3 regions of the Shewanella alkalitolerans genome follow, and region 2 is predicted to be linked to each of the others. Evidence: predicted binding sites of a transcription regulator. Region 2 holds the regulator's gene; each other region holds the start of a gene.

Region 1 (7,305 bases), 2.1 Mb from region 2:
CAGGGCGATGTTGCTCAGCGAGGTTTATTAATCGGTAAAGCCATTGGGATAGTCAATGGTTTAAATGGCAGCCTTAATATGGAAGCCGAAGGTGATGTCGCAGCGAACCTCACTAAACTCTATGACTATATGCTCGTTCGTATGTCTGAGGCCAATATCAATAACGATGTTAATGCCATCGATGATGTGGTAGCACTGCTTAAAACCATCAAGGAAGGCTGGGACGCGATCCCCCAAAATGAACACCATTTAGCATCACACACAGAGGCAATTTAATCGCCTCGACTATCTTTCTGAACAACAACTTTTTGTCAGGCGTCAAACGATTGGCGCCTGATGCTTGATACGTTGAGAATTTGCTCTAAAATCAGATGAGTTTGTCAGAAAATGAATCTGATACTTGCTAATGTGCTGCTGATAATACACTATTCCGTGTGATAGTCATTTTTTGGAAAAACTGGATTAAAACGATTATCTCGCTTTCGAAGCAACTAACACTAATAATTAATGCGAATAACACTGAGTGCTTTACGGCCTTCTTAAATGATGCATACAGATCAACGAATTCTACTTGTCGGTAATCAGTCAGAGCGAATTAATCGCTTATCTTGTGTTTTTGAGTTTCTTGGTGAGCAGGTCGAGTTGCTTGCCGTCGACAAACTCGAATCTCGAATGTCGAATACCCGCTATAGAGCACTTGTGATTGCACAAGAGGCGCAAAACAAGACCCTGTTGCAATCTATCGCCACCTCTATGCCTTGGCAGCCAATCTTGTTGTTGGGCTCTAATGGCGATGTGTCGGCAGGCAATGTGTTGGGGTGTATCGAAGAGCCGTTAAATTATCCTCAGTTGACCGAACTGCTGCATTTTTGCCAGGTGTTTGTGCAGGCTAAGCGTCCAGATATTCCTACCAGTGGTAACCAGACAAAACTGTTTCGCAGCCTAGTGGGCCGCAGTGAAGGTATCGCCCAGGTGCGTCACCTGATCAATCAGGTCGCGGGTTCAGATGCTACTGTCTTAGTCTTAGGCCAGTCCGGTACAGGCAAAGAGGTGGTTGCTCGCAATATCCACTATATTTCCGATCGTCGTGATGGACCTTTCATCCCCGTGAACTGTGGCGCCATCCCGCCAGAGCTACTCGAGAGTGAGCTTTTCGGTCATGAGAAGGGCTCATTTACTGGTGCTATCAGTGCCCGTAAGGGACGATTTGAGCTTGCCGAAGGGGGAACCCTGTTCCTCGATGAGATAGGCGACATGCCCTTGCAGATGCAGGTTAAGCTGCTGCGTGTATTGCAAGAGCGCGTCTTCGAGCGTGTCGGTGGCAGTAAGCCTATTCATACCAATGTGCGTGTCATCGCGGCGACTCACAGAGAGCTTGAAACCATGATCGCCAATGGCGAGTTTCGCGAAGATCTCTTCTATCGCCTCAATGTGTTTCCCGTAGAGATGCCGGCCCTTTGCGAGCGCAAAGACGATATCCCACTCTTGCTGCAAGAATTAGTAAGCCGCGTCTATAACGAGGGGCGTGGCAAGGTGCGTTTTACCCAGCGTGCGATTGAGTCACTCAAGGAACATAGCTGGTCGGGTAACGTGCGTGAACTCTCTAATCTGGTTGAGCGTCTGACGATCCTCTATCCGGGGGGCTTGGTCGACGTTAATGACCTGCCGCTTAAATACCGCCATATCGATGTGCCTGAATATCAGGTGCAGGTCAGTGAAGAGGAGTTGGAACGCGATGCGTTGGCCTCTATCTTCAGCGATGAGGTAGCGGTCGATATTCCCGAGAGCCGTTTCCCCAGTGAACTGCCACCAGAAGGCGTGAACCTTAAGGATCTGTTGGCCGAGCTTGAGATCGATATGATTCGCCAGGCACTGGATCAACAAGATAATGTGGTGGCACGCGCCGCAGAAATGCTTGGCATCCGCCGTACCACACTGGTTGAGAAGATGCGCAAGTATGGCATGAGCAAAGATTAACTCCTGCTCGCCGCACTCTATAAACAAGGGCCCATTTCTGGGCCTTTGTCGTATCTGACTCATAATTCTCTGTTAATTCTGACTTTTTGTTAGCTTTTTAATTGGCATGTTACCTGCATCGGCCTGTTTAGCAGCAAATTATTGACGGAGTGGTTATGGCCGCGAATCCAAAGGTGGCATATACAGCGCAGGCGCAGGTAACACTGGCTCCTTCCCAAGTCATGGGGGGGGAGGTGGCAAACGATGCCATCTCCAGCCGCATGGAACATATACTCCAGGCTATGCCATCGGGCGTGGTGATCCTCAATGGCGATGGTGTGGTGACAGATGCCAACCCCGTTGCCGTGCAGTTGTTGGGACAACCTCTGGCTGGGATGCGCTGGTTACAGGTGATCAACCGTGCCTTTTCGCCCCAAGATGATGACGGTCACGAGGTCTCGTTGAAGAACGGTCGCCGGGTAAAGCTGGCGATCACGCCGCTAACGCCCGAGCCTGGTCAGCTGATCGTCTTGACCGACTTGACCGAAACCCGTCTGCTACAGAAGAATCTCTCGCATCTGCAACGCCTATCCGCCTTAGGTAAGATGGTGGCCAGCCTGGCCCACCAGGTGCGAACACCTTTGTCGGCGGCCTTACTCTACGCCGCGAACCTGGGGAGCCCTAAGCTGACCCAGGCCTCGAGGGAGCGTTTTCAGGGCAAGCTTATCGACAGGCTCAATGAACTGTCGCAACAGGTGGATGACATGTTGCTGATGGCCAAGGGGCGTCAGCAGGAATTGACCGAAGTCTGCAACATGCAGCAGGTGATGACTAGCGTGATGGCCAACTGCGAACCTATCGCCGAGCGTAAGGGGTGCCAGCTGCATCTTAAGCTAGACACTCACTTGCGCTTTAAGGCTAATCCGGCGGCGCTCAGCTCGGCGATCAACAATCTGGTGATGAACAGTATCGAGGCCGGGGCCAGTCAGATCTGGCTTAATGCCCAAGATAAGGCGGGGACTGTCGCCTTCGAGGTGGTCGACAACGGTAAGGGGCTTGATGACAACATGCAGGAGAAGGTGTTAGAGCCTTTCTTCACCACTAAGGCCCAAGGCACAGGTCTGGGCTTAGCGGTCGTGCAGACGGTTGTGGCAAATCATCAGGGCCGCTTGCAACTCAATTGTATCGCGGGAAAGGGATGTCGCGCCTCGTTTAACCTGCCGGCTGTATCGGCCGATTCTGGGCTGGAGGTAAGCCATGGCTGAAGCCAAGATATTACTCGTTGAAGATGATGCGGCGCTGCGCGAAGCCCTAGTCGATACCTTGTTGCTGGCGCAGTATGAATGTGTCGATGTGGAATCGGCCGAGGCGGCCATCGTCGCGCTCAAGGGCCAGGAATTCGACATGGTGATCAGCGACGTGCAGATGGAGGGGATAGGCGGTCTCGGGCTGGTGAACTATCTTCAGCAGCATAATGCCCAGGTGCCCATCTTATTGATGACGGCTTTTGCCACCATAGACAGTGCGGTAAGCGCCATTAAACTCGGCGCGGTGGACTATCTGGCGAAACCCTTTGCGCCAGAGGTGTTGCTCAACCAGGTGTCGCGTTATCTCAAACCTAAGCTTATCGAAGATCAACCCGTGGTGGCCGACGAGCGCAGCCTGGCGCTCTTGGCGCTGGCACAGAAGGTGGCTCAGTCTGATGCCTCCGTGATGATCATGGGGCCGAGTGGTTCGGGTAAAGAGGTGCTTGCCCGCTATATTCATCAACACAGCCAGCGTGCCAACGAGCCGTTTGTGGCAATCAACTGCGCGGCAATTCCTGAAAACATGCTCGAAGCCACACTGTTTGGCTACGAGAAGGGGGCTTTTACCGGCGCGTATCAGGCCTGTCCCGGTAAGTTTGAACAGGCTCAGGGCGGCACCTTGCTGCTCGATGAGATCTCCGAGATGGATTTGGGGTTGCAAGCCAAACTGCTGAGGGTATTGCAGGAGCGGGAAGTCGAGCGACTCGGCGGCCGTAAGACGATCAAACTCGATGTGCGAGTGCTGGCCACCTCTAACCGAGATCTTAAGGCGATGGCGACTAAAGGCGATTTTAGGGAAGATCTCTATTACCGTATCAATGTGTTTCCACTCACCTGGCCGGCGCTGCATCAACGCCCGGCGGATATTTTGCCGCTGGCGAGACACCTGGTGTTGCGTCATGCCAAGGCTGCCGGTTTAGCCGTGGCGCCAAGCCTGGACGATCAGGCGAGCAGGCGTCTATTGGGCCACAGGTGGCCGGGTAACGTGCGAGAGCTGGATAACGTGGTTCAGCGCGCCCTGATCTTACAGACAGGCGACACCATCTGCGCCAAGGATATCGTTATCGATACTCAGGATGTGATGCTGGAGCCTACCTTTGAGAGTGAAATGGTAGCCGAGCCTGAAGGGCTAGGCGATGAGCTTAAGGCACAGGAGCATGTGATCATCCTAGAGACCCTTAATCAGTGTAACGGCAGTCGCAAGCAGGTGGCCGAAAAGCTGGGTATCAGCGCCCGGACCCTGAGATATAAGATGGCGCGTATGCGCGACATGGGTATTCAGATTCCTGCCTGATAGGCTAGCCGTTTTGGTCGTTCTGCGTTAGTGAAGGAAGCAAACCGCCGCTTTAGCGTCTCTACGGCCCATTTGAACGTTTCGAAGCCGACTCCCAATCTGGGTTTGTCGGCTTTTTCTATTTTTGGCAAACATATTGCATTGGTCTGAATAAGAATAGATTTCGTCAATTTCACGACGATAGCGGAGGCCAAGATGCAGATAGGTGCCAATTCATTACTGCAAGAGATGCAGACACTCACGGGCGAAATAAAGCCTAATGGGATAACACCTAATATCACTCAGCAGGTGGCGAACACCAGTGGTAGCGACTTTGGTAGCCTCTTGTCTGAAGCTGTGGGCAATGTCAACGCGCTGCAGGCCACCTCATCCTCGCTGCAGACACGTCTGGATATGGGCGACACCCGGGTGACACTGTCAGATACCGTGATCGCCAGAGAGAAGGCCAGCGTGGCATTCGAGGCCACCGTTCAGGTGCGAAACAAGCTGGTGGAAGCCTACAAAGAGATCATGAGTATGCCTGTCTAGGCATGGACTCCCTAAAGATTAAGAAAGATAACGGCAGGTATTTATCGTGAGCACAGATATGGTAGTCGGAACTGGCGCTGGCACAACGCAGGATATGTTGGCAGGCGGCGTACAAGAAGAACATAAGCCGAGCGGCGGTATGTTTGGCGGTGTCGACATGCTCAGGCAGATCACCATGATCCTGGCGCTGGCTATCTGTCTGGCCTTGGCCGTCTTCGTCATGTTGTGGGCCCAGGAGCCCGAATACCGCCCTCTGGGTAAGATGGATACCCAGGAGATGGTGCAGGTCCTGGATGTGCTGGACAAAAACAAGGTCAACTATCAGATCGATGTCGATGTGCTCAAGGTGCCGGAAGATCAGTACCAAGACGTCAAGATGATGCTGAGCCGCGCCGGTATCGATAATTCACCTAACCGTGACGATTACCTCTCAAAAGACAGCGGCTTTGGCGTGAGCCAGCGCATGGAGGCCGCCAGACTCAAGAACAGCCAGGAGCAAAATCTGGCACGTACCATCGAAGAGTTAAAGAGCGTTAGCCGAGCCAAGGTGATCCTGGCCATTCCTAAAGAGAACGTATTTGCCCGCAATCGCTCTAAGCCTAGCGCGACCGTGGTGGTTAATACCCGCCGTGGCGGTCTGGGTCAGGAGGAGGTCGATTCCATCGTAGATATCGTTGCCTCGGCGGTGCACGGTCTCGAGCCGACTCGCGTTACTGTCACCGACGCTAACGGCCGCCTGCTAAACTCGGGCAGCCAAACCGCAGGCTCGGCCAGAGCCAGACGCGAGCTCGAGCTGGTGCAGCAGAAAGAAGCCGAATACCGCAGCAAGATTGAATCGATTCTGATGCCGATCCTGGGACCGGAGAACTTTACCGCCCAGGTCGATGTGAACATGGACTTTACCTCGGTCGAGCAGACTGCCAAGCGTTATAACCCGGATCTGCCCGCGGTGCGCAGCGAAATGACGGTTGAGAATAACTCTACCGGTGCCAGCACTGGTGGCATCGCCGGCGCGCTGAGCAACCAGCCACCGATGGAAGCCAATATTCCTCAGCAGGCCACCGGCACCAGCGCTCAAGAACAGACCCTGCCGGGTTCTAGCCACAAAGAGGCAACCCGCAATTATGAGCTAGACACTACCATCAGCCATACCCGCCAGCAGGTGGGGGTGGTCAGACGGGTTAGCGTGTCGGTAGCGGTCGACTTCAAGACGGGGCCGGCCGGTGAAGACGGTCAGGTGACCCGCGTTGCCCGCACCGAGCAGGAGCTGAGCAACATACGCCGCCTGCTCGAAGGGGCAGTAGGTTTCAATACCCAACGTGGCGACATGATAGAGGTGGTCACAGTTCCCTTCATGGATCAACTGGTAGAAGAGGCCCCGGCGCTGGCCATCTATGAGGAGCCTTGGTTCTGGCGAGCCATCAAGCTGGTGATGGGCGGTCTAATCATCCTGGTGCTTATCCTGTTCGTGGTGCGCCCTATGCTTAAGCGCCTTATCTACCCAGATGGTCAGAAGATGCCAGATGCGCCATCTTTGGGTGATGAGTTAGCGGAGATTGAGGATCAGTATGCCGCCGATACTCTTGGCATGCTCAATCGTCCCGATGCGGAATACAGCTATGCCGACGATGGGTCAATTTTGATACCGGATCTGCATAAAGACGATGATATGATAAAGGCCATACGTGCATTGGTGGCCAACGAGCCTGAGTTGTCTACGCAAGTCGTCAAGGGATGGTTACAAGAAAATGAGTAAAGACAAAGAGATCGACACTGCTAACGGTGAGTTCAATACCAAAGATCTGACCGGTATCGAGAAGACAGCCATCCTGCTACTCAGCCTTAGCGAAGCCGACGCCGCCTCAATCTTGAAACACCTCGAGCCTAAGCAGGTGCAGAAGGTGGGTATGGCCATGGCGGCCATGAAAGACTTCGGCCAAAATAAGGTGATCGGTGTACATAAGCTGTTTCTGGAGGAGGTACAGAAATACTCCTCCATCGGCTTTAACAGCGAAGAGTTCGTGCGTAATGCACTAACCGCAGCCTTGGGTGAAGATAAGGCGGGTAATCTTATCGAGCAGATCATCATGGGCGGTGGTGCCAAGGGCCTAGAATCACTCAAGTGGATGGACGCCCGTCAGGTGGCCACCATCATTCAGAACGAACACCCGCAGATCCAGACGATTGTGCTCTCCTATCTCGAGCCGGATCAGGCCGCCG
Region 2 (7,305 bases):
CGAACTCAAGACCTTCCATACCCGCGACGGCTATGGCGTCCGCTCGCTGCTGACCAGCGATATTCCGGTGGCCATCATCACGGGGCGTAAGTCGCAGATAGTGGAAGATCGCATGACGGCCCTGGGTATCACCCATATCTACCAGGGCGTCGACAACAAACTCGAGCCTTATCAGGAGCTGCTTAACCTCTATAAGGTGACGCCGGAAGAAGTGGCCTATATCGGCGATGACATGGTGGATCTGCCCGTGATGGAGAAGGTAGGCCTGTCTGTCTGCGTGGCCGACGGTCACCCCTATGTGCGCCAACACGCCGACATGGTTACCCACATCAATGGCGGCCACGGCGCACTGCGTGAACTGACGGATCTCATCCTGCTCAGCCAGGATAAGTTTGCCTCGGCCCACGGAATGAGCATATGAACAGAGTCACGCTGGCGATCATCGCCTTCTTCGGCACCGCACTGATCCTCTATTGGCAGGTTCAGTCGAAAAAGGGCAGCGAAGAGCTGGCCCTGGATAATGTCGATCGTCCCGACTACATAGTCAGAGATCTCAAGAGCGTGCAATACAATGATGAGGGTGGTATCAACAGCCGGGTATCGGCCAGTCACATGGAGCACTACGCCGAGCGCAACCAGACCTACTTTACCCAGCCCATCTATCTGGTCTACCCCGACAACGGCGATGCCCAGTGGCGCCTGAGGTCCACCAAGGGCACACTGGACAAAAATAGCGGACGGGTCACCCTGGAAAATAATGTTATCATTGATGCCATTAGCCCAGAGGAACCGATTCAGACCATAGAGACCACCTATCTGGAGCTGGATCTCAATACTATGATTATGACATCCGACAGAAGCATTCGGATCACAGGACGTGATTTCCTCATCACGGGGGAAGGCTTATATGCCGATCTCAACGCCCAAAATATAAAACTGACGAGTCAGGTAGAAGGAACATATGAAACTAAATAGCCTTATTCTTGCGGGCCTGCTGCCCCTGGTCAGTATTGGCGCCCATGCCAAGGTGAACGACCTGCTGCAAGAGGTTAAGATCTCTGCCGCCAGCCAGGAAGCCGACATTAAGAACAACCAGATCATCTTCCACGGTCCGGTCGAGGTCACCCAAGGCTCTATCAAGATATTGGCCAGTGAACTGCGCGCCTTCAGCAAAGAGAAGAACAGCGGCAAGATACTGATCGCCACCGGCAACCCAGCCACCTACTCTCAGGTGATGGAAGATGGCCGTCCCGCCTCGGCCAGCGCCAAGGAGATACGTTACGAGCTTTCCAGCCGCACCCTGACGCTCATTGGCGACGCCACCCTGGAACAGGAAGGCAGCCAGGTCACGGGTTCGCAGATCCGCTACAACATAGAGCAGCAACAGCTGATCGCCGAGAGCACAGGCAAAGACAGAGTGATCACCATCATTCAGCCTGAGAACTATCAGGAACAGATCCAGCCAGAGCAGAAGCCCGAGAAGAAACCAGAACAGGAAAAACAATGACAGACCTGATCTTGAAGGCGGAGAACCTCGCCAAGAGCTATAAGAGTCGTGCCGTTGTCCAAGACGTGAGCCTCACGGTAAAGACCGGGCAGATCGTCGGCCTGCTGGGGCCAAACGGCGCCGGCAAGACCACCACCTTTTACATGGTCGTCGGCCTGGTACAGAGCGACAAGGGCCGCATCTTTATCGACGATGACGACCTGACGCTAGACCCAATGCACCTACGCGCCCGCAAAGGCATAGGCTACCTGCCGCAGGAAGCCAGTATCTTCCGTAAGCTCTCGGTGCGGGACAACATCATGGCCGTGCTCCAGACCCGCAGCGATCTTAATAACGATGGCCGCGAAGAGGAGCTGGAACACCTGCTGGAAGAGTTTCACATCACCCATATCCGTGACAGCCACGGCATGGCGCTCTCGGGCGGTGAACGTCGCCGGGTGGAGATCGCCAGGGCGCTTGCCGCCAACCCTAAGTTTATTCTTCTCGACGAGCCGTTCGCCGGGGTCGATCCCATCTCGGTTATCGACATCAAGAAGATCATCGAGCAGCTTAAGAATCGCGGCCTGGGGGTGTTGATCACCGACCACAACGTGCGCGAAACATTAGACGTCTGCGAGAAAGCCTATATCGTCAGCCATGGTAATCTGATCGCCGAGGGCACACCCGCCGAAATCTTAGACAACCAGCAAGTACGAGCAGTGTACTTAGGTGAACAATTCAAGCTATAGTTAATCTTATAATGGGGCCACAGAGGAAAAACCATGCGTTAATTGTGGCTTTAGGCACTATCCGATATATTTGTCCGGCACATATAGCCAGAGCTTTCTCATTTTATAATTAGAAACAAGGGAATAGCAGTACGATGAAAGCGTCACTTCAGCTCAAAATGGGTCAGCATCTCACCATGACGCCCCAGCTACAACAGGCCATACGTCTGTTGCAGTTGTCGTCATTAGAGTTGCAGCAGGAGATCCAGCAGGCATTAGAATCCAACCCGCTACTGGAGTTGGATGAAGAGCAGGAGAGCGCCAGCATCGAGCTGCAAGACGATAGCGTCAGCGACAGCTTCGACAACAAGTACGACGACAAGATAGAGCTGGATTCGAGCCAGGATAATTCAGGGGTCGAGACCTCAGACGCCCTGACTCAAGACTCAATGCCAGACGAGCTGCCGGTGGATACCACCTGGGATGAGGTCTACACCGCCTCACCAAACTCAAGCTCGGGCGCCATGCGCGACGACGACATGCCTTTTCAGGGCGAGACCAGCGAAGGTCTATACGAACACCTGGAATGGCAGAAGAACCTGACCCCTTTTTCCGATAACGACCTGGCCATCGCCACCGCCATCATCGACGCCATCGACGAGCGCGGTTACCTGACCCAGACCTGCGAAGATATTCTCGAGGCCATGGGCGACCCAGAGATCGAACTCGACGAGGTCGAGGCGGTACTCAAACGGGTACAACACTTCGACCCCATTGGTGTGGCGGCCCGCGACCTCAGCGAATGTCTGACGATCCAGCTGGCCCAGTACAGCGACGATACACCGCACATAGCCAACGCCCGCATGCTGATCAAAGAACACCTGGATCTCATCGCCGGACGCGACTTCCGTCTGCTGATGCGCAAGACCAAGCTCAAGGAAGATGAACTGAGGGATGCCATCGCCCTGATCCAGACCCTGAATCCCCGTCCAGGCCTCGCCATCACCGCCAGCCGCGACGAGTACGTGATCCCGGATGTGACCGTCACCAAGAAGAAGGGACGCTGGGTAGTCGAGCTTAACCCAGACAGCATGCCCAAGATCAACGTCAACCAGCAGTATGCCGCCATGGCCCGCAGCACTAAGAGTCAAGCGGATGGCCAGTTTATTCGCGGCCACCTGCAGGAAGCCAAATGGTTCCTCAAGAGCCTTGAGAGTCGCAACGAGACCCTGCTCAAGGTGACCAACTGTATCGTCGACTTCCAGCAAGGCTTCTTCGAATTTGGCGAAGAGGCGATGAAGCCCATGGTACTGAACGACATCGCCGAGGCGGTGGAGATGCATGAATCCACCATCTCACGTGTGACCACGCAAAAATATATGCATACCCCGAGAGGGATCTTCGAGCTCAAATACTTCTTCTCCAGTCACGTCGGTACCGACGATGGCGGAGAGTGCTCTTCAACAGCAATACGTGCCTTCATTAAGAAGCTGGTTGCTGCGGAAAACCAGAAAAAGCCATTGAGCGACAGCAAGATGGCTCAACTCTTGGCCGAACAGGGGATTAAGGTGGCTAGACGCACCATTGCCAAGTATCGCGAGGCAATGCTTATACCGCCCTCGAATCAGCGCAAGAGCTTATAAAACAAACCTGGAAACTGGAGGACTATCTTTATGCAAATAAACCTGACTGGGCACCATATCGAGATCACCCAATCTCTACGAAGCTACATCGAAGAGAAATTCACAAAGCTTGAACGTCATTTCGATCAGATCAATAATGTGCACGTTGTATTAAATGTCGAAAAGTTGCAACAGAAGGTTGAGGCAAAGTTACATCTCCGTGGCGGAGAAGTGTTCGCAACATCCGAACATGCGGACATGTATGCCGCGATAGACTCCCTGATTGACAAACTCGATCGTCAGGTCATTAAACACAAAGAGAAGCTTACTAAACATTAACGATGGAACTGAGTACCATCCTGCGGCCGGAGTGCACCACCTGCGCCACTCCGGGCAGTAAGAAAAAGGTACTGGAGCTTATCAGCGACTTAGCCGCTGTCCAGTACCCCACCCTCTCCTCTCAAGAAATATTTGAAAGCCTTCTGGCTCGAGAGAAAATGGGCAGCACAGGTATAGGCAATGGTATCGCGATTCCTCACGGACGGCTGACTAACATAGATCAACCCGTGGCCGTACTGGTGAAATGTGCTGAACCAATTGCATTCGATGCCATTGACAATCAGCCCGTCGATATCCTTTTTGCGTTATTGGTGCCCGCAGATCAATGCGAGCAACATCTTAGCACCCTGGCCGCTATGGCCGAGAAGCTCAATGATAAGGCGATCATGAAGCAGCTAAGAAAGACCCAAGATGAATCCGAACTCTATCAGGTGATCACCCAATGAAATTGGTTTTGGTATCCGGACGCTCAGGATCGGGAAAATCCGTCGCACTCAGGGTCCTAGAAGATCTAGGCTACTACTGTGTCGACAATCTGCCCTTGCAGATGATGGAGTCCCTGCTGGAGCAGCTCAAGGGGCGCAGCGATCTCGTGGCCATCAGCGTCGATGTGCGCAACATGCCCAGCGAAGAGATCCAGCTGGAAAAGCAGCTGGCCAAGCTCCCCAAAGATACCGAAATCTTAAGTTTCTTCCTGAACTCAAGCGACAATGTACTGCTCAAGCGCTACAGCGAGACCCGCAGGCTACATCCGCTGTCGCGCTCTAAGGTCTCCCTCAAGGAGGCAATTCAGCTCGAGGGCAAGCTGCTCGACCCCATAGCTAAACTGGTGGATCACTATATCGACACCTCTAACCTCAACATCTATGAGTTGAGCGACAAGGTGCGCGAGATCCTGCTGGGCACGGTCGACAAGGAGCTGGTGATCAACTTCGAGTCCTTCGGCTTTAAATATGGCATGCCGACCGAAGCCGACTTCATGTTTGACGTGCGCTTCCTACCCAATCCCCACTGGGAAACTGAGCTGAGGCCACTGACTGGCCTGGATGAGCCAGTGCAGCAGTTTCTGAGCCAGCAACCCCTGGTCAACAAGTTCATCTGGCAGATCGAAAACCTGCTGGAAACCTGGTTGCCTCACCTGGAGCGCAACAACCGCAGCTACCTCACCATAGCCATCGGCTGCACCGGCGGCCAGCACAGATCTGTCTATGTGACCGACCAGCTCGCCAAGCTGTTCAACAAGGGCAAGCATAAGGTTCAGGCGCGCCACCGAGAGCTAAAGCATGACTAAGTTGGCTCGCGAGCTGACCATCTGCAACAAGTTGGGCCTGCACGCCAGAGCGGCGACCAAGCTGGCGGTGCTCGCCGCTAAGTTCGACGCCGAGGTCACTCTGATCCAGGGCGATAAACAGGCCTCCGCCGCCAGCGTACTCGGCCTCCTGATGCTCGAAACCGGCATGGGTAAAACCATCACCATCACCAGCGAAGGCAAAGATGCCCTGGCGGCCCTGGATGCCATCAGCGCCCTTATTGACGCCAAATTCGATGAGGCCGTATAATCGGCTCGCTTTGCGGTGCCCGCTTAATTTCGTCCTATACTTATCATAGACTTACAAGCCTACCACCCAAGCCGTTCAATCAACTGCCAAAGGAGGAGCTATGCCGATCGAAGTGTTAGATAGTGAAACCACAGATCAACGCCTTAATCAGCTCACTCAAGCCTTAGGCAGCGGCATGTTTGTCCATGTGCGCAGCATGCTGCACGACATGGCCGCCTCTGATATCGCCTTCATCCTGGAATCCTCTCCGCCGCGCACCCGTCAGGTGCTCTGGCAGCTAATCGATCAGCAGCACACGGGGGAGATCCTCGACGAACTGGGCGAAGAGCTCAAAGATACCCTGATCACCCAGATGAGCCCCGAGCGCGTCGCCAAGGCGGCCGAAGGCATGGACACGGACGATCTGGCCTACATACTGCGTAGTCTGCCCGACAGCGTCTTCAATCAGGTGTTGCAGTCGATGACGGCGCAAGACAGAGCCAGGGTGGAGCAAGCCCTTTCCTACCCGGAAGACACTGCCGGCAGTATCATGAACACGGATACTGTCACCGTGCGCCCCGATGTCACCATAGACGTGATCCTGCGTTACCTGAGGATCCGCGGCGAGCTGCCCGATGCCACCGATACCCTCTATGTGGTGGATAAGCGCGACAGCCTGCTGGGCGGTGTGCGCATTACCGACCTGCTGACCTGCGACCCCAATGCCTCGGTGCGGGAGATCATGAACGACGATCTCGAAGGGATCCCCGTGGGTATGGATGACGGCGAAGTCGCCCAGCTGTTCGAGCGTCACGACTGGGTCTCGGCCCCCGTGGTCGAAGAGGAGACCAACCGTCTGCTGGGGCGTATCACCATCGATGATATCGTCGACGTGATCCGTGAAGATGCCGAACACTCCATGATGGGGATGGCGGGGATGGACGACGACACAGATACCTTCGGCCCAGTGGTCAAGAGTACCCTGAGGCGCTCCCTCTGGCTGACCATCAACCTGTTTGCCGCCCTGCTGGCCGCCTCGGTCAGCAACATGTTCGAGAACACCCTGGAGCAGTTTGCCACCATCGCCATCTTGATGACCATAGTCCCCAGCATGGGTGGCGTCGCCGGCAACCAGACCCTGGCGCTGGTGATCCGCGGTATCGCCCTGGGGCAGATAGGCCAGAGTAACTCCCGCTGGCTGATCGGTAAGGAACTGGCCATCGGCTTTCTCAACGGCCTGCTCTGGTCCATGCTGGTATTTGCCGCCGTCTGGCTGTGGAAGGGCGACATTGCCCTGGGCGGACTGATCGGCGGCGCCATGCTGATCAACATGACGGTGGCCGGTCTGGCCGGCGCCTGTATCCCACTGCTGCTGAAGAAATTCAATGTCGATCCCGCACTGGCCGGTGGCATGGTGCTGACCACGGTCACTGATGTGATCGGCCTGTTCGCCTTCCTCGGCCTGGCGACCCTGTTCCTGCTGCATTGACACCTAGGCGCATCTCAAAGCTCAATCGGATGCGCTTGAATTTCAATGTTATCGACATCTTTTTCACGCTAGGATAGGTAGAGTCATCCGGCCAGAGAACTGT
Region 3 (7,305 bases), 2.1 Mb from region 2:
GCCAGGGCGACACGCGCCAGAGGCACGGTAGAGCCGTTGCTGTAGCTGGCGTTAATCAAGCCATCGGCGCCCACTTCCACGTTAGTCAGACGACCCACTGTGGTACCGTCCTGGCTCAGCTCGGTCACCTCAAATGGCGAGGCATATTGCGTCGGGCTGTTGAAGTTAAGGGTGAGTGTCTGGCTACCATCTGTACCTGGGCCTAACACATTAGCGCCGCCAACACCGAGCGTCTCTGTGGTGATCACCGCAGGATCGCTGCCGGTATAGGCACCTGTGTCGTTGAAGGATAAAACCGAGCCCTTCCAGCCGCTGGCGTTAACCGCTGTGCCGGTCGAGTCAGCCACACCGTCACCCGTAGTATCACGACCATAGGTGCCCGCGGCGCCCGCCAAATCCACCTGCTTGCCGTCAACCGCATAGAAGGCCACCCAGTTACTGGTGCCTGTGTAAGCCGCCTCGGGTGGACGCACGAAATAGGTGGTCAGAATATGTGGCTCACCCAGTGAGTCGTACATGGTGACCGACGTCGAGTTGTTGTAGGTATCGGGGTCATTCGGATTAAAGTTCGCCGGATCCAGCGTGCCCTCACCCGCGTTGAGGTTCATCTGAATACCGATATTGTCTGTCTTCTGTGGGCTACCGGCAGTGTCAGGGATCTTCACCGGTTGCGTGGTGGTGAGACTCACCGAGGTGGAATTACCATCTTTGTCCACCGGGAAGGTCTGCAGGTAGTTACCTGCAGAGTTCACCAGGTAACTGTCGGCATCGACCTTGAAGGCACCGGCGCGGGTGTAGGAGAGATCCTGTGAACCCACTTCCGATGAGGTCACAAAGAAACCGCCGCCATTGATCGCCATATCCAGCGCGTTGCTGGTAAATTGCAGACTGCCCTGTTGGAACTGCTGTGCCACCTGAGCCGTGGTAACACCGCCACCGACAGTAGTCTTGCTGTTGGCAAAGATAGAGCTGGCATACACGTCGGCGAACTCGGCGCGCGACTCTTTAAAGCCAGTGGTATTAACGTTGGCGATGTTGTTCGCCGTGGTATTGAGATCTTTTTGCGCCGCCGCGATACCACTCAATGCAATGTTAAATGACATAAATCACCTCACTAAAAATTTGTTATCTGTTCTGGACCTAAGTGCCCTAACGCTCTGCTTTGTCTAGGTTTCAGACACGGCCAGAACATCACCGAGTTTGATACCGCCTATGCCTCTCAAGTTGAGAATTGCGCCGGTACTTGCCGTCCCCAGCGAAACACTCGTCACGTGAGCGTAGGTCGATACGGCTAAATCTTCACTCTTACCATCTACCTTGCCCGATGCCTTAATGGAATAGTTACCACTGGCAACGGGTTCCCCATCCTTATCCAGTCCATCCCAAGAGACATCTATATTGCCGCCGTCGCTACCATCGACGGTGAAGGTCTTCACTAGCTGGCCCTTCTCATCTTCGATTCGCACGGTTATCGACTCGATAGGCTCAGGGGTACTGATCACCCCTTTGAGCACGGGATCTTCCGCCGAAATATGCCCGGTATCCGATGGGATCAACACCTTCTGCCCCACTAGCCCCGAGGCCTGCAACGCCTGGCTCGAGGTCATCACGGTATTGAGGTTAACTATCTCCTCGTTGAGCTTAGTGATGCCATCAACGGTAGAGAAAGACGCCATCTGGGCGATCATCTGATCGTTGTCCACCGGCTTAAAGGGATCCTGCATCGACAGCTGCTGACTGAGCAGAGAGAAGAAATCCTCCTGGGTCAGCTCCTGACTCTTGGCCTCAGGGATCGAAGACTCCTCCTGCAGGCGCATGCTGTCGAGAAACGGATTTCCCGTGGTCTGGGTGGTTGCCTGACTGCTCGATGCCTGAGGCGTCACTGTCTTGGCGCTCTGGGTCGAACTGGTTTGCGCAACCTGAGTATTTAACGGATTAACTAGGCTCACGACTTACCCCCTAGGAATTGCCGATGCGTAAGGTTTGCTGAAGCATAGATTTTGCCGCATCGGCAACCTGTACGTTCATCTGGTAGGAACGAGAGGCCGAGATCATGTTGGCCATCTCCTCCATCACATTGACATTTGGCTTATAAATAAACCCATCGGCATCCGCTAACGGATGATCGGGTGAATACTCTTTCTGTAACGGCTTATCGCTCTCGACGATACCGGCCACCTTGACCGCCTGACTGGTATTCTGCTGATGACTGGCCTTGGCCAACTCGGCCTCGAAAACCGGGTGACGGGCGCGATAGGTCTTATCCACACTGCTGGAAACTGAATCGGCATTAGCGATATTACTGGCAGTGGTATTTAGCCTGACCGACTGGGCCGACATGCCAGAGCCTGCCACATTGAAGATATTAAAAAGGCTCATGATTACGTTCCTTTAAGGGCTTTTTTCAGGCCGGAAAACTTACCGTCAAGAAAACCTAACGACATCTGATACTCGAGCGCATTCTGCATAAACTCTGACTGCTCCTGCTGAATATCCACCGTATTGCCATCACCAGTATCGGGCTGATTTGGCACCCGATAGCTAATGTGTTGCTGGGAAAGCGCCGCCAAATCGAAGTGCTTCTCGTTGCTACGGCTCATCGCCAGCCCACTTTGGGCGGTGCGCGCCGCCTGCAGCGCCTTATCAAAATCCAGGTCTTTCGCCTTGTAATGGGGCGTATCGGCATTGGCGATATTTGACGAGATCACCTCGGCCCGCGCCGAACGTATCCCCAAGGTATACTGATGTATCCCCAATGCCTTATCGAAACTAATCGCCATAAAATTGCCTCCACACACGAATGCCATAAACAAAGCAATACTTGTGCCAATAAAATCAGTTCTAGGTAACTTGCTTAGGTAAAGCAGATATAGAAATGGCAGGCATAAAAAATGCCAGCGACTGCTGGCATTTGAAACTTGATTGCGAACTCAGAGGGTTAGCCCCTTGAAGGGCTAGGTTTGCGACCTTAGGTCCGCTTCTGGTAATAGATCCCTGGGTTACATCTCACCATATCAAACTCATCGGTCAGGCCGGCAATCGACTCCGAGGCCCCCAGAAACAGTATCCCCTTGGGATTGAGGGCGGCAGCAAATTGCCGCAATATCTTGGCCTTTGCCTCTGGGGCAAAATAGATCAGCACGTTGCGGCAAAAGATGATGTCAAACTTGCCGAGCAAGGTGTAACTCTCAAGCAGGTTGTGTGCCCTGAAGTTCACCAAACGCTTGACGTTAGCCTTCACCACCATGGAGCCAGTCCCCGTGGGTTCAAAAAACTGACGTTTACGCTCCTCGGACAGACCGCGCCCCAAGGCGAGGTTGTCATATTCGGCTGCCTTACAGCGCTCTAACATGGAGGGGGAGAGATCAGTAGCCAGAATCGTCGCGCTGCCGGGCAAGGCGCCAGGCTTGCGCTGCTGATATTCCAAGATGGTCATGGCTAGCGAATAGGGTTCCTGCCCCGACGAACAGGCGGCCGACCAGATCTTCAGCGGCCGTCCCAGGCGGGCATACTCGGGTAACAGGTTATTGCCTAACAGCTCAAAGGGATAGCGATCGCGAAACCACAAGGTTTCGTTGGTGGTCATGGCGTCGATCACCTCGGCACGAAGTTGCCGCTCGGTGGGCTTCATCGAATGTTTAACCACTTCAGATAATGAGGGAAGGTTATATTTCCCCATCAGAGGCGCGAGTCGACTACGAACCAAATATTGCTTATTGTCGCCCAACACAATACCGCTGTGTTGTTCCAGAAATAATTTAAATTGGTTGTACTCGGCTTCGGCAAGTGATTTATTCGGCACCTTGATATCCCAATATCAAAAAAGAAAACAGGCTACAACATACACTATAGCAAGCGTTACAGAGGTCAGCGTTATACATTAGCTAACTCACTGATACAAGCCTAAACTTACCAAATTTAGGCTCAGGCCCAACTTAGTACAAATTACAAACTAAGATGCTTATTCACCGCCGCCGCTAATTCATCAGGATTAAATTTGGCGATAAAGTCATTAGCGCCCACCTTCTCCACCATGGCCTGGTTAAACACGCCGCTGAGCGAGGTATGCAGCACTACCTTAATGTCTTTCAATTTAGGATTGTCGCGGATCTCTGCCGTCAGGGTATAACCATCCATCTCCGGCATCTCGATATCGGAAATGATCAGCGGGATCTCATGAGCCACGTTATCCATCTCGGCGGCGACGCTCACCAGCTTATCTAAGGCCTCGCGGCCATCTTTGGCGGTATCTATCTGTAGGCTCAGAGATTCCAGTGCGCGAATTATCTGCTTGCGTGCCACGGCCGAATCGTCGATCACCATGATGTGATAGTGACGGTCTCTGTCTATGGTCAACTGCTCGTCGACTTCCTGACTGATCTGAGTCTTCACCGGCGAGATCTCATCGAGGATCTTCTCGACATCGAGGATCTCCACCAGCTCACCCTCAATCTCAGTCACGGCCGTCAGGTAGGAGTAACGCCCCGCCCCTTGCGGTGGCGGCATGATCGCCTCCCAGTTCATGTTGATGATGCGCTCGACCGACTTAACCAGGAAACCCTGCACACTGCGGTTGTACTCGGAGATGATGATGAAGCAACCCTCGGTATCTTCTATCGGTCTGCCGCCGGTGGCCGCGCTGAGATCGATCACCGAAATGGTCTGGCCGCGAATATGAGCCACGCCCCTCACATAGGGATTGAGCTTAGGCAGGCCTGTCAGTGGCGGGCACTGCAGCACCTCTTTCACCTTAAATACGTTAATGCCAAACCTTTGCCGCCCGTTTAACTTAAACAGCAATAGCTCTAAGCGGTTTTGTCCTACAAGTTGGGTGCGTTTGTTAACTGATTCAAGAATACTCGACATAATGCCTTTGCCCTGTTGTCGGGTGAATGCGAAGCCGTTCCCATGGTAAATATGAGTATAGGCATACTAATTGCTTTATCTAGTTATATGACAACCAGACCTTTACTTTGTCAAATTTATGACACTCATTTCTCACAAAAAATGGCAAAGCCTTGGCTCTTAAAACGAAGTATAGGTGTAATCTGGCTAATCAAGCTAGTCAATTCATTATGAAAGTAAATTTTGCATATTTTCTGTTTTTGCTACTCATCTCTCTGCCCTTAAAGGCGGCTGAGACCACCAGTGTTCCCTCTGTATCGACCATAGCGCGATTAGCTACAGAGGCTGTGCAGGAAAAAATGGTCTTCCCCCAAGATGCCAAGGTCATTATTACCCCCCAGAGTCTGGACACCCGGCTAAATCCCCCCGCCTGTTTAGGCGAGCCCAAGGCGGAAATTGCCAGCGATCGCGCCATCAGTAAAAACAACACGGTCAAGATCAGCTGCGCCAGTCCAGATCTCGATTACCCCTGGCAAATCTACATTTCGGTTCGCGTCGAGGTGCTCTTCCCCGTGGTGGTGGCCAACCAAACCTTGGGGCCCGGCGATCTCATTGAATCGGATCAGATACGCCTAGACTATGTGGAGCAGAGCCAGCTCAGAGGTCAGCAATTTGATGACCCTGTCGCCGTGATCGGCACCCGGGTAAAGCGCAGAATTCCCGCCAATCAGCCGCTGTTTGCCAGCAACCTCTGCTTCGTCTGCAAGGGCGATATCGTGGCCATCTATGCACGGGCCGATAATTTTGTGATAAAAACCAACGGTGAAGCATTAAAAGATGGTAACCTTGGCGATAAGATACAGGTGCGCAATAGCCGCTCCAACAAGACAGTTGATGCACATGTGACAGGCATTGGCGAGGTGGACGTCAGGATGTGATCCTGATGACCTTTGAGGCGCAAAAATTTATACTGTTTTTTAAAACTTTATTCTAAAGCTTTGACCATGAGTGCCGATAGACAAGTATGTTGATCTCATTTATGTAAGTTGGACCCCACAATGCCTATAGATATTAAGCACGTAAATACAAACACTAACAGTCGGGTTGGCAGCGCCAGCTCGAAAGCCTCGCAGCACAAAGGTGGCGCAGCGGCCACCAGCGCACCGGCGCAGACGGTGAAGAGCGATTCTGTCTCTATCACCTCTCAAGCGCAGCAGCTACAAAGTGTCCAGGCCAAGCTTAACGACATTCCTGAAATCGATATCAAGAAAGTCGAACAGATTAAGGCTGCCATCGCCGAGGGACGCTATAAGATAGATGCCGACAAACTCGCCAGCAACATTGCGCAGTTTGAAAAGGAACTTCAGGATCTTTAACTAATACGTTATGACGCAGATAACCGATATCATCGCCAATCAACACAAATTACTGGACAGCTTAAAGCAGACCATCACGGCAGAGAAGGATGCCCTGATCGCGCAAGATGCGGATCAATTGTTGCGTCTGGCCAATGAGAAGGCCCAGTTGTTAAATGAGATCAAACTAGGTGATACCGAATTAGCTGCGCATCCTGACCTGGGCAGGCTCACTCAGGAGCCTCAGCTTATTGCCCAGGTCGACGATGCCAAGCAGGCATTGGCCGAGTGTAAACAGCTTAACGAGCAGAACGCCGCGCTTATCGAACACAGCATGGCCAGCGTCAATCGTTTCTCCCAGGCACTGCAGGCCAGTCGTAATGCCAGTAGCCTCACCTATGACGGCAAGGGCAAGACCTCGACTATCTCCACGCTCGGCAATAATCTGAAAGCCTAATCACTAAAATAGAGTTACAGGCTCAAGTTGAAGACATTAAAAAAGCCTCTTAATAGAGGCTTTTTTATTTGCGGGCACCTAGAAATAGGTCACTTCCTTCACCGTCTGCGGCCGATTCTGCTGCTGGTATAAGGCCCACACCTGCTGGAAGTCGAGCTCCAGCTCAGTCACATAATGATCTCCGACCGGGTAGCTCTTCACCACTTTTGCGCCGCGGATCACCCCGCTCACCGAGGCCTGAATATTATCATCGGAAAGCATCCAATCTTTCACGCTGCTCGACGCCGATAGCTGCTGGCCGTAAACCTGCTCTGCTAGCTCACGGTAGGCGGCGATCTTCGATGCCTGCATCGCCATCAACACACGCTGAGATGCCTCTTTCGCAGGTTGAGTCGCCAGCGGCGCATAGCCAATTGCGGTTAACTTAGGAAAACTTTCCGGCGCCTGGGTTTCCCATTGAATGTATCTGTCTTGAGACGCACATCCACTCAGGACGAGCAGCAACACACTAATTAGATATCTCATTGCTTGACCCCTTTAATCTGGACATCTCCCTGACCCTGGCTGCTGTAACGAATAAGCTTGCCATCCTCGGCGACCACTCTCTCAGACAGGCTAAGGTAGTCCGCCAGCTCGGCCTGACTCACA

The links. The regulator sigma-54, encoded in region 2, starts transcription at its own class of promoters, with help from an activator protein. The targets are predictions, from matches to a motif close to GTTGGCACGNNNNTNGNNT.
Region 1: the regulator sigma-54 is predicted to act here: its motif matches at 4,681-4,699, upstream of fliE (flagellar hook-basal body complex protein FliE).
Region 3: the regulator sigma-54 is predicted to act here: its motif matches at 2,813-2,831, upstream of flgB (flagellar basal body rod protein FlgB).

Annotation. Positions count from the first base shown of each region.
Region 1 covers NZ_CP080422.1:1,505,699-1,513,003, forward strand. The annotation lists gene fliS (flagellar export chaperone FliS) at 1-276, shown strand, start outside; gene K0J45_RS06700 (sigma-54 dependent transcriptional regulator) at 544-1,977, shown strand; gene K0J45_RS06705 (sensor histidine kinase) at 2,199-3,221, shown strand; gene K0J45_RS06710 (sigma-54-dependent transcriptional regulator) at 3,214-4,557, shown strand; gene fliE (flagellar hook-basal body complex protein FliE) at 4,753-5,085, shown strand; gene fliF (flagellar basal-body MS-ring/collar protein FliF) at 5,144-6,841, shown strand; gene fliG (flagellar motor switch protein FliG) at 6,834-7,305, shown strand, end outside.
Region 2 covers NZ_CP080422.1:3,913,110-3,920,414, forward strand. The annotation lists gene kdsC (3-deoxy-manno-octulosonate-8-phosphatase KdsC) at 1-421, shown strand, start outside; gene lptC (LPS export ABC transporter periplasmic protein LptC) at 418-975, shown strand; gene lptA (lipopolysaccharide transport periplasmic protein LptA) at 962-1,507, shown strand; gene lptB (LPS export ABC transporter ATP-binding protein) at 1,504-2,235, shown strand; gene K0J45_RS16955 (RNA polymerase factor sigma-54) at 2,370-3,857, shown strand; gene hpf (ribosome hibernation promoting factor) at 3,888-4,175, shown strand; gene ptsN (PTS IIA-like nitrogen regulatory protein PtsN) at 4,178-4,621, shown strand; gene rapZ (RNase adapter RapZ) at 4,618-5,466, shown strand; gene K0J45_RS16975 (HPr family phosphocarrier protein) at 5,459-5,734, shown strand; gene mgtE (magnesium transporter) at 5,835-7,202, shown strand.
Region 3 covers NZ_CP080422.1:1,484,406-1,491,710, reverse strand. The annotation lists gene flgE (flagellar hook protein FlgE) at 1-1,103, opposite strand, end outside; gene flgD (flagellar hook assembly protein FlgD) at 1,167-1,949, opposite strand; gene flgC (flagellar basal body rod protein FlgC) at 1,960-2,379, opposite strand; gene flgB (flagellar basal body rod protein FlgB) at 2,382-2,780, opposite strand; gene K0J45_RS06610 (CheR family methyltransferase) at 2,969-3,808, opposite strand; gene K0J45_RS06605 (chemotaxis protein CheV) at 3,946-4,866, opposite strand; gene flgA (flagellar basal body P-ring formation chaperone FlgA) at 5,076-5,783, shown strand; gene flgM (flagellar biosynthesis anti-sigma factor FlgM) at 5,904-6,221, shown strand; gene K0J45_RS06590 (flagella synthesis protein FlgN) at 6,232-6,657, shown strand; gene K0J45_RS06585 (LPP20 family lipoprotein) at 6,736-7,182, opposite strand; gene K0J45_RS06580 (FlgO family outer membrane protein) at 7,179-7,305, opposite strand, start outside.